Regions from separate parts of the Enterococcus sp. AMC1252 genome, predicted to be linked through region 1. Evidence: predicted binding sites of a transcription regulator. Region 1 holds the regulator's gene; each other region holds the start of a gene.

Region 1 (3,274 bases):
TTGAGTGAGTTTGCAGAAAATTAGGAGGCAGTAACTATGGAAGAAGCATATTTAGCATTAGGCCGTACGATTTTAGAGGAAGGTCACTTAAAAGAAGATCGCACTGGAACGGGTACAAGAAGTATTTTTGGTCACCAAATGCGTTTTGATTTGTCTAAAGGGTTTCCTTTGTTAACAACTAAGCGAGTTCCATTCGGTTTAATAAAAAGCGAACTTTTATGGTTTTTAAATGGGGATACGAACATTCGCTACCTCTTACAACATAACAATCATATTTGGGATGAATGGGCTTTTGAACGCTATATCAAAAGTGATGACTACCACGGTCCGGATATGGCTGATTTCGGACGTCGAATTCTTGTTGATGAAGAATTTAAGAAAAGTTACGAAAAAGAGCACAAGGATTTTTGTGATAAAATTTTATCAAATGATATATTTGCTGAGAAATATGGTGAACTAGGTAATATTTACGGAGCTCAATGGCGTCATTGGGAGACCAAAAATGGTAGTTTCATCGATCAACTAAAAAATGTTATTGAAATGATAAAGAAAACACCGGATTCCAGACGTCTAATCGTATCCGCTTGGAACCCTGAAGATGTTCCGTCAATGGCTTTACCGCCGTGTCATACAATGTTTCAATTCTATGTGAATGATGGGAAACTAAGTTGCCAATTGTATCAACGTAGTGGTGATGTTTTTCTCGGTGTTCCATTCAATATTGCTAGCTATGCGTTATTGACGCATTTAATTGCTCATGAAACGGGTTTAGAAGTAGGTGATTTCGTCCATACGTTAGGAGATGCTCATTTATACACTAACCATGTTGATCAAATGAATGAACAGCTTACTCGAGAGATTCGATCTTTTCCTACATTAAAACTGAATCAAGGAAAACAATCTGTTTTTGATTTTGACATGGAAGATATTGTGATAGAAGGATATGATCCACATCCTGCAATTAAGGCGCCAATTGCCGTTTAATTTGAAAGGAGTTTCCCTATGCTAGCAGCCATATGGGCACAAGATGAAGAAGGGACGATCGGTAAAGAAAATCAGTTACCTTGGCATTTACCAAATGATCTGAAATTTTTTAAACAAATGACTGAAGACAATACGATTGTTATGGGGAGAAGGACCTTTGAAGGAATGGGGGGACGTCCCTTGCCAAATCGTCAAACGATTGTTCTAACAAGAGATAAAGAATACCGTGCAAACGGGGTCATCGTATTTCATACTGTAGACGAAGTGCTTGATTATGCTAAAACTTTCATTGGAATTACATTTATTGCAGGTGGTTCAGCAGTATATGAAGACTTTTTACCTTATTGTGATGTACTATATCGCACGGTTATTCATCAAGTATTTGATGGCGATACGAAGTTTCCATCTGTTACTTGGGAAGATTGGACATTGATTAATTTAAGCGAAGGAACGAAGGACGAAAAAAATAGATATGATTATCAGTTTGAAACGTATCAGCGTAAAGTAGCTACGGATTAAAAAGTTGACGTTTTTTTAGTCGAAGAGATAATAAAAAAAACATACTACTAAGTATGTTTTTTTATTATCTAAATATGATTGCGATATAAGCCAACAACTTTCCCCAAAATACTTACATTACTTAAAATAATGGGATCTAAGGCGTCGTTCTCTGGTTGCAAACGAATATGATCAGTTTCTTTAAAAAATCGCTTGCAAGTAGCTTCATCTTCATCAGTCATAGCAATAACGATATCACCATTAGATGCAGCGTTTTGTTTACGGACAATCACTTGATCGCCATCCAATATGCCAGCGTTGATCATACTTTCACCTCTGATAGTCAGCATAAACAAAGCATTTTCCTCTGCTTTTAAATCAGGTGGAAGAGGGAAAAAATCAGATGCTTCTTCTACAGCTAAGATAGGTTCCCCTGCTGTAACAACTCCAAGCATAGGAATAACTGTTGGTTTTACACCAATCCGATCTAAACCGTCTGCTGTCAATTCAATCGCTCTTGGTTTGGTAGGATCACGTAAAATCAGCCCTTTTTTCTCTAAACGCGCTAAGTGTCCGTGAACGGTTGAGGTTGAAGAAAGATCTACAGCCTTGCCAATTTCTCTCACGGTCGGGGGATAGCCTTTAAGCTCGACTTGCTCATATATATATTTTAATACTTCTATTTGTCTTGTGTCTGTACGTTTCACCAAAACCCGCACCTTCTTTCAATTTATATTTTTAGTGTACCATAGTTTCATAGAGGAATCAAACAAGCGTTCGTGTTTTTTTGAAAAAGTCTCGTTAGGATAATTTTTGGTAAAAAATAAGTGTGACTATCTAGAGTTTTGCATAGATAAGGGATATTCTTTCTTTTTTTTATTAAGAATATAGTTGTATTTTCTTTGTGCATCTTATAAGATAGACATGGAAAGTAAACTTGTCCATTTATACAAGCTAAAGTAATGATCTACTTCGATTTTACCATTTCCTAAGAGGTGAAAATTCAAGTAGTGATAGGATTTCAAAAAAGGGGAAATACACTTGTGAAAAAGTATTACAAACCTATTTTTCTTTCAGAACTGAGTGAGCCCTATTTAGCTTTTAAAATAAGGAGGTATAACTAATGTTATCATCTGATAAAATGAACCGAATCAATGAACTTGCCAACAAGGCGAAAGAGGATGGATTGACTGAGAAAGAACAAGCAGAACAAAAGGTACTTCGTCAAGAATATTTGGCTGCTTTTCGGGGAGGTATGCGTCATCATATCGAAGGGATGAAAGTGGTTGATCCTAAAGGAAATGATGTAACACCTAAGAAACTTAAAGAGATTCAAAAAGCTAAAGGATTGCATAATAGAAAATAATTTTAGTTTTTTTTACTAAAAGTAATTGCTTTCATAACCAAAATACGATAAAATATAGTTAATAAAGGTAAAAAAAACCTAAATAGGAGATGATTTTTTTGTTCGACAACACTGATCAGTTAGGCGTCAATACAATTCGTACACTAAGTATCGAAGCAGTACAAAAAGCAAATTCAGGACACCCTGGGTTACCAATGGGTGCTGCACCTATGGCTTATGCACTTTGGACAAAGCATTTGAAGGTAAACCCGAAAACATCAAGAAATTGGGTCGATAGAGATCGCTTCATTCTTTCTGCTGGTCATGGTTCTGCAATGTTGTATAGTTTACTTCACTTAGCAGGATACGGTGTAACAATGGACGATTTGAAAAGTTTTCGTCAATGGGACAGCAAAACACCTGGGCATCCAGAAGTACATCATACAG
Region 2 (3,274 bases), 1.6 Mb from region 1:
ATATAAGTCTTTGTTTGAATAGAATTTTTCGCTTATCTGAGCAGAAACATGCGCTCAGGTAGGCTTTTTTTAGCAGTTTTAAAGGTAAAAAAATGTTATTTTTTTATTACATGAAAATAGTTGCTATTTGTCTGTATTTTTAGTAATATAAGAATATTCAGAAAATTAAAATTTAAGAAGAATACTATTTATTATTAAGGAGAAAAAAATGAAAAAGACGAGAAAAACGAAATTAATAAGTGTTATGATGTTGTCGACATTAGTATTGGCAGCATGTGGTGGTGGAGGTAAGAGCGATTCTACAAGTAGTAGTACTAAGGGAAATAAAGCAAGTGGGGAACAGCTTTTCAAATTAGTAGTACAACAAGAAATGCCTACGGCAGATTTATCATTAGGAACAAACACTATCAGCTTTTCAGCGTTTAATAATATCTATGAAGGATTATATCGTTTAGATGAAAAAAGCAAACCACACGCTGCAGGCGCAGCGGAGATGGCGAAGAAAAGTGAGGATGGTTTGACGTATACGTTTAAACTAAGAGAAGATGCTAAGTGGTCTAATGGCGATCCTGTAGTTGCTGCGGATTATGTCTATGGCTGGCAGCGGACAGCAGATCCTAAAACGGGTGCTGAATATGCTTATATGTTTGAATTAGTAAAAAATGGTGCAGATGTTTCAGCTGGAAAAAAGGCTCTTGATGAATTAGGAATCAAAGCGATTAGTGACTATGAATTAGAAGTAACACTGGAGCAAGAAACACCATACTTTGATTACTTGCTGGCATTCCCATCATTTTTCCCGCAAAATAAAAAAATAGTAGACGAAAAAGGCAAAGACTACGCTTCAAACAGTGAGTCATCGGTCTACAATGGTCCATTTACACTCACTGATTTTGATGGAGCAGGAACAGACACCGAATGGTCGTATACTAAAAATGATCAATACTGGGATAAAGACACCGTTCAATTAGATAAAATCGAAGTAAAAGTGGTCAAAGAAGCACCAACATCGTTGAATCTGTTCCAAGATGGACAAGCAGATGATGTAATCTTAAGTGGAGAATTAGCTAAACAAATGGCTGATGATCCAGAACTTGTGATCGAAAAAGATGCACGTACTTCTTATCTTGAGTTTAATCAAAGAGATGAAAAATCACCATACCACAATGCAAATTTAAGAAAAGCTATTTCTTATTCTATTGATCGTGATGCCGTTGTTGAACGTATCTTAGGTGACGGATCGGTTGCTTCTACAGGACTCGTTCCAGAAGGAATGTCTTATTCACCGAAAGATAACAAAGACTTTGCTGATGAGAATAAAGATTTATTGAAATATGATAAAGAAAAAGCCCAAAAATATTGGGAGGCAGCAAAAAAAGAATTAGGGATCAGTACATTCAAATTCGACATTGTCGGAGATGATACGGATTCTACAAAAAAAATCTTAGAATATATTCAAGGTGCAGTTAAAGAAACTCTGGACGGCGTAGATGTGACAGTCACAAACGTACCGTTCACTGTTCGTTTAGATCGTGGCAAAAATGGTGACTTTGAAGTACTCATGGGCGGTTGGGGTGCTGATTATGCAGACCCAAGTAGTTTTACTGATTTATTTGTAACGGGTGGTCCATATAACCGAGGGCGCTATTCAAACGAAAAATATGATCAATTAGTAAAAGACTCTGGTAGCAAAGACGCTTCTGATCCTGAGAAACGTTGGTCAGATATGGTAGATACTGAAAAACTATTGATGGATGATATGGGTGTTGCACCCATTTACCAAAAAGCAGAAGCACATATGCGTAGTGAAAAAGTCAAAGGTGTAGTGGCGCACGGAGCTGGTGCACGATATGATTATAAATGGACGTATATTTCTGAATAAAAAAATAAGCCAATACGAATCTATCCATAATTCGTATTGGTTTTCTTTTTATTTAATAAGACAATCTGTTTTCAAGCTACTGATTTTTCTAAATCTATGCTAAAATAGAAACGTATGTGCGTATGAAGCATAAGAAACGTTGGTGCAAAAGAACCTCTGTACCAACATTATTGGAACTTAGAAAGGTGAAATTATGTACGAGTATATTATTGGTAAAGTGACATTTATCAGCCCTTATTATATTGTAGTGGAAACAAACGGCATTGGTTATCAGGTTTCAGTAGGCAATCCCTATCGTTATTCTGGCAAAACCGATCAACAAATTCAAATTTATGTTCATCAAGTCATTCGTGAAGATGCCCATTTATTATATGGATTTGGAGATTTAGATGAAAAACAACTCTTTTTAAAATTAATCAGTGTTTCAGGAATTGGACCAAAAAGTGGACTTGCAATCATGGCATCAGACGACCATGGCGGCTTGATCAATGCAATCGAAAGTGAAGATGCTACCTATTTAACAAAATTCCCAGGTGTAGGTAAAAAAACTGCTCAACAAATGATTCTTGATCTAAAAGGAAAATTAGGTGAATTAGAAACGTCAGATGCAGCTGTTGAAGCAATGGCTAAAACTTCAACTGTCCAATCAGCAAATCAGTCGCTGACAGAAGCTTTAGAAGCCTTAAGTGCACTAGGATACAGTGAAAAAGAAATCAAACGAATTACACCGAAATTGGAAGAACTAGGTAGCCAACCAACTGATGAATATTTGCGCAATGCATTGAAATTCATGATGAAACGCTAAGGAGGAATAGCTATGACAGAAGATGAAAGACTACTTTCCGCTCAAACAAGCGAAGGTGAAGAATCACTGGAAAAGTCACTGCGTCCCCAGTTTCTTGAACAATATATCGGTCAAGATAAAGTCAAACAAGAGCTTACGATCTATATAGAAGCGGCCAGAAACCGAGAAGAGGCGCTTGATCATACACTTTTATATGGACCGCCAGGACTCGGTAAGACAACGATGGCAATGGTAATCGCTAATGAAATGCATGTTAATATTCGAACTACCAGTGGACCTGCGATTGAAAGAGCGGGAGATTTAGTAGCGATTTTAAATGAACTGGAGCCAGGAGATGTTTTATTTATCGATGAAATCCATCGTTTGCCTCGTATTGTGGAAGAAATGCTGTATTCTGCCATGGAGGATTTTTACGTAGATATTATGGTAGGTCAAGGAACGACCGCGCATCCCGTTCATTTTCCCTTGCCTCCATTTACCTTAATCGGAGCAACGACCAGAGCAGGTATGTTATCAGCACCGCTTCGTGATCGTTTTGGGATTATTTCTCATATGGAATATTATGAAACTGGAGATTTAAAAGAAAT
Region 3 (3,274 bases), 460 kb from region 1:
ATTTTTTGATAATAATCAAGCGGTGTTAAACTTGCTGAAAATAAAATACTGGCTTTACCTTTGTCTAATTTTTGTTGTAAAAGATAGGTCGGATCGATACAAAATTGCTTGACCAAAATGTCATGATTTTGACAATTTACATACGTGCAATAATGATCATCATACCCTTCACTGATTTTAGTATAATTAAGCACCTCAAAATAAACAGATAAGACTTGATTCAATTCAATATGATCTTGGTTTTCTGGAAGCCATTCTTTGATTTTTTCAGCTGCAGAATAAGCTGCTCTAACCAGAGAATCAATGGGTGCATTTTGATGTAAAAATTCTTTTCCTGCTTCCTCACAGATCAATTTGATTTTATCAAATTCTTTTTCGATTTTGCTAAGTGCGCGAATCAGCTTATCTTGTTTTTTATCAAGAGTTCCCTTTAAAATCGACAGCTTATTTTTAGATAACTCAGCTGAATACATTTCTCGCGAACGATTAACTAAATTATGCACCTCGTCTACTAAAAATACATTTTCTTTAACTTCTGTCTGCTCCTCAAAAAAACGTCTTAAATAAACAACTGGATCAAATAAATAATTGTAATCGCAAATCACTAAATCACACCACAAACTAACATCTAAAGACAATTCAAACGGACATAAGGTATGCTTTCGTGCGTAAATTTCAATAACTTCACGTGTAAACTGATCTTCATTATTTAATAAATCCCATAGACCTTCGTTCAAACGATCATAATAACCATTAGCGAAAGGGCAAGCTTCCGGTGTGCAATTTCGCTCACTCAAAAAACAAATCTTGTCCTTGGCTGTTAGTGTTACGCTCTTTAATTTCATGTTCTTTTGTTTCATCGCTTCCACGGCATCTTCTGCAACTTGACGAGTAATTGTTTTAGCAGTTAAATAAAACGCCCTTTCAGCTTGTTCCTCACCGATCGCCTTTAGGGTTGGAAATAAGGTTGAAATTGTTTTCCCAGTACCAGTCGGTGCTTCAACAAAGAGTTTCTGATCACTCAAAATCGTTTTGTAAGCTGCAACCGCTAGTTCTCTTTGACCTGCCCGATAATCTCCATAGGGAAAAGGTAATTTTTGCAATGATCGGTTCCGAATTTTACGCCAATTTGCTTTAAAAATCAGCCACTGCTCATATTTTTGTGTTAGATCTTCAAAAAATACTTTTAGCTCGTCTTTAGTAAATTCTTTCTCTTGGCGAGTGATTTCGTCAGTTGTAGTTTGATAATAGGTCAACTGTAATGTAATTAGTTCCAAGCCTTCTTGCTGACAGTAAATATGGCCGTAACACATCACTTGATACCAATACATGTCAATTTGTTCTTCCAACAAATCTGAAAATGCTGGTTCTGATGTTTTGATTTCATCAATTACTGTCCGCTTTTTATCATCAACAAAAATGCCATCTGCTCGACCTTCAATTATGTATGTTTGATGATTCAATTCTATGTTAATGGCTAATTTGACTTCTTTTTGATAATTTTCGCCAGCTATCTTTTGAAGTTTCCGATGAATCTTAGCACCTTCTAACGCGGTGTGTTCACTCGTATGCCTAGCATCAATACTCCCTCTGCGCAAAATAAACTCCACTAATCTGCGGACTGCGATTCTTTGTGTATTCTGCATGTTCAATCCCACCTATCCTATCACTATTATAGAACATACATTCGTAAAATAAAAGAGGAGAGAACAAAATAAAACTGTTTTGTTCTCTCCATATAAAAAAGCATCAAGTAGAATAATCACTATTTATTTTGACATATTCATAACTTAAATCACAGCCAATTACTTCAAAAGTTTCCGATCCTTGATGTAAGTCTACCATTAAATAGATATCTTCATTTTGTTCAATGTATTCTGTTATTTGATTGATACTTTGTTTCTCCTCATTATTATTAGAAAAAATCGGATAGGCTCCATAAAAAATTTCTACTTTATTCTGATCAAAAATCAACCCATCGGTTTTACCAAGAGCCATTGCAATTCTTCCCCAATTAGGATCATTACCAAATAATGCCGTCTTGACCAAAGGGGAGTTGATAATCGATTTTCCAGCTTGTTTTGCTTGTTCTTTTGTTTCAGCATTTTTGACTGTGACAAACATCGTTTTTGTAGCTCCTTCAGCATCTTTGACCACATCTAAAGCTAGCTCTTTGCAAACTTGATTCAGTGCCCTTTGTAATTCGCTTGTTTTGAGTTCATGATACCCACTAGCTAAAAAAGCTACAGTGTCACTTGTGCTTGTATCCGTATCAATACTGATTGTGTTAAACGATTGGTCGACAGCTTCTTTCAGCATAGTATATATTTCTTCTTTTTCAACTTTAGCATCTGTCACGATATATGCTAACATTGTCGCCATGTTAGGCTCGATCATTCCTGAACCTTTAACAATACCTAAAATAGTTGCATCTCCGACTTTTAAACTGCGAACTTTGATTCGTTGATCCGTTGTCAAAATAGCATGGGCAAAATCGGCATAGTTTTCTTTTAGATCAATTGATTCTTTTTTTAAGAAGTCTTCTATGATATCGATTGGCAATTGCGGACCAATCATTCCTGTAGACGAAGGTAAAATATCTTCTTTTTTGATCTTCAGTTTATCGGATAAAGTTTCTAAAATTCTATATTCATTTTCTCTTCCTATTTTTCCAGTTGCAACATTGGCGATACCACTCGTCACTACAACTGCTTGTAATTCAGCATTTTTCACATGATTTTGCCCGATAGGGATACATTCACCACAAAATGTATTCTTCGTAAAAACAGCTGCTGCATGACAAACTTCATCAGCCACAATCAATCCAAAATCTTTTCTTTTTTTCTTGATCCCGACATGTGTCCCATAAAACTTAAATCCTTTTGGCCCATTTTCATACTTTCCCATCAATAACACCTTCCCATACATGATCAACTTACGTTCAATAAAGAACATTGCTTCCTAATTTTATAAAAGTATAAATCAAATGGTGAAGATAGTCAATGCATTTTATATCACAATTAAGCATTTAAAAGGATTTTTATACACAAATAAAGACTAATTACGCATATTAATGTAAAATGAAGCCTTTTTTTATACAAAAAAACACCCAGATTTCTCTGGGTGCTACAAATTTAATCAACTGATTAATTATTTTTACCAAATATACGTAAGAACGCTAAGAATAAGTTGATGAAATCAAGGTATAACTGTAATGCAAAGAATACTGCAATTCCTGTTCCAGCTTGTCCACCCGTTTCATTGTAAACTTGGC

Evidence for each region. Region 1 encodes LexA, which represses DNA repair genes until DNA is damaged. Its sites were predicted from a motif close to CNAACANNTGTTNG; they were not measured.
Region 2: a site for LexA is predicted at 1,990-2,003, ahead of ruvA (Holliday junction branch migration protein RuvA). Genes of this name have one in related genera too.
Region 3: a site for LexA is predicted at 1,677-1,690, ahead of AC4BB5_RS11740 (ATP-dependent DNA helicase). Genes of this name have one in related genera too.

The regions. Positions count from the first base shown of each region.
Region 1 covers NZ_CM177097.1:2,013,935-2,017,208, reverse strand. The annotation lists gene AC4BB5_RS09465 (ABC-F family ATP-binding cassette domain-containing protein) at 1-24, shown strand, start outside; gene AC4BB5_RS09460 (thymidylate synthase) at 37-984, shown strand; gene AC4BB5_RS09455 (dihydrofolate reductase) at 1,003-1,503, shown strand; gene lexA (transcriptional repressor LexA) at 1,572-2,192, opposite strand; gene AC4BB5_RS09445 (DUF896 family protein) at 2,606-2,848, shown strand; gene tkt (transketolase) at 2,947-3,274, shown strand, end outside.
Region 2 covers NZ_CM177097.1:3,601,487-3,604,760, reverse strand. The annotation lists gene msrB (peptide-methionine (R)-S-oxide reductase MsrB) at 1-22, shown strand, start outside; gene AC4BB5_RS16995 (peptide ABC transporter substrate-binding protein) at 209-1,882, shown strand; gene ruvA (Holliday junction branch migration protein RuvA) at 2,076-2,687, shown strand; gene ruvB (Holliday junction branch migration DNA helicase RuvB) at 2,700-3,274, shown strand, end outside.
Region 3 covers NZ_CM177097.1:2,472,784-2,476,057, forward strand. The annotation lists gene AC4BB5_RS11740 (ATP-dependent DNA helicase) at 1-1,646, opposite strand, end outside; gene argJ (bifunctional glutamate N-acetyltransferase/amino-acid acetyltransferase ArgJ) at 1,750-2,907, opposite strand; gene AC4BB5_RS11750 (Bax inhibitor-1/YccA family protein) at 3,147-3,274, opposite strand, start outside.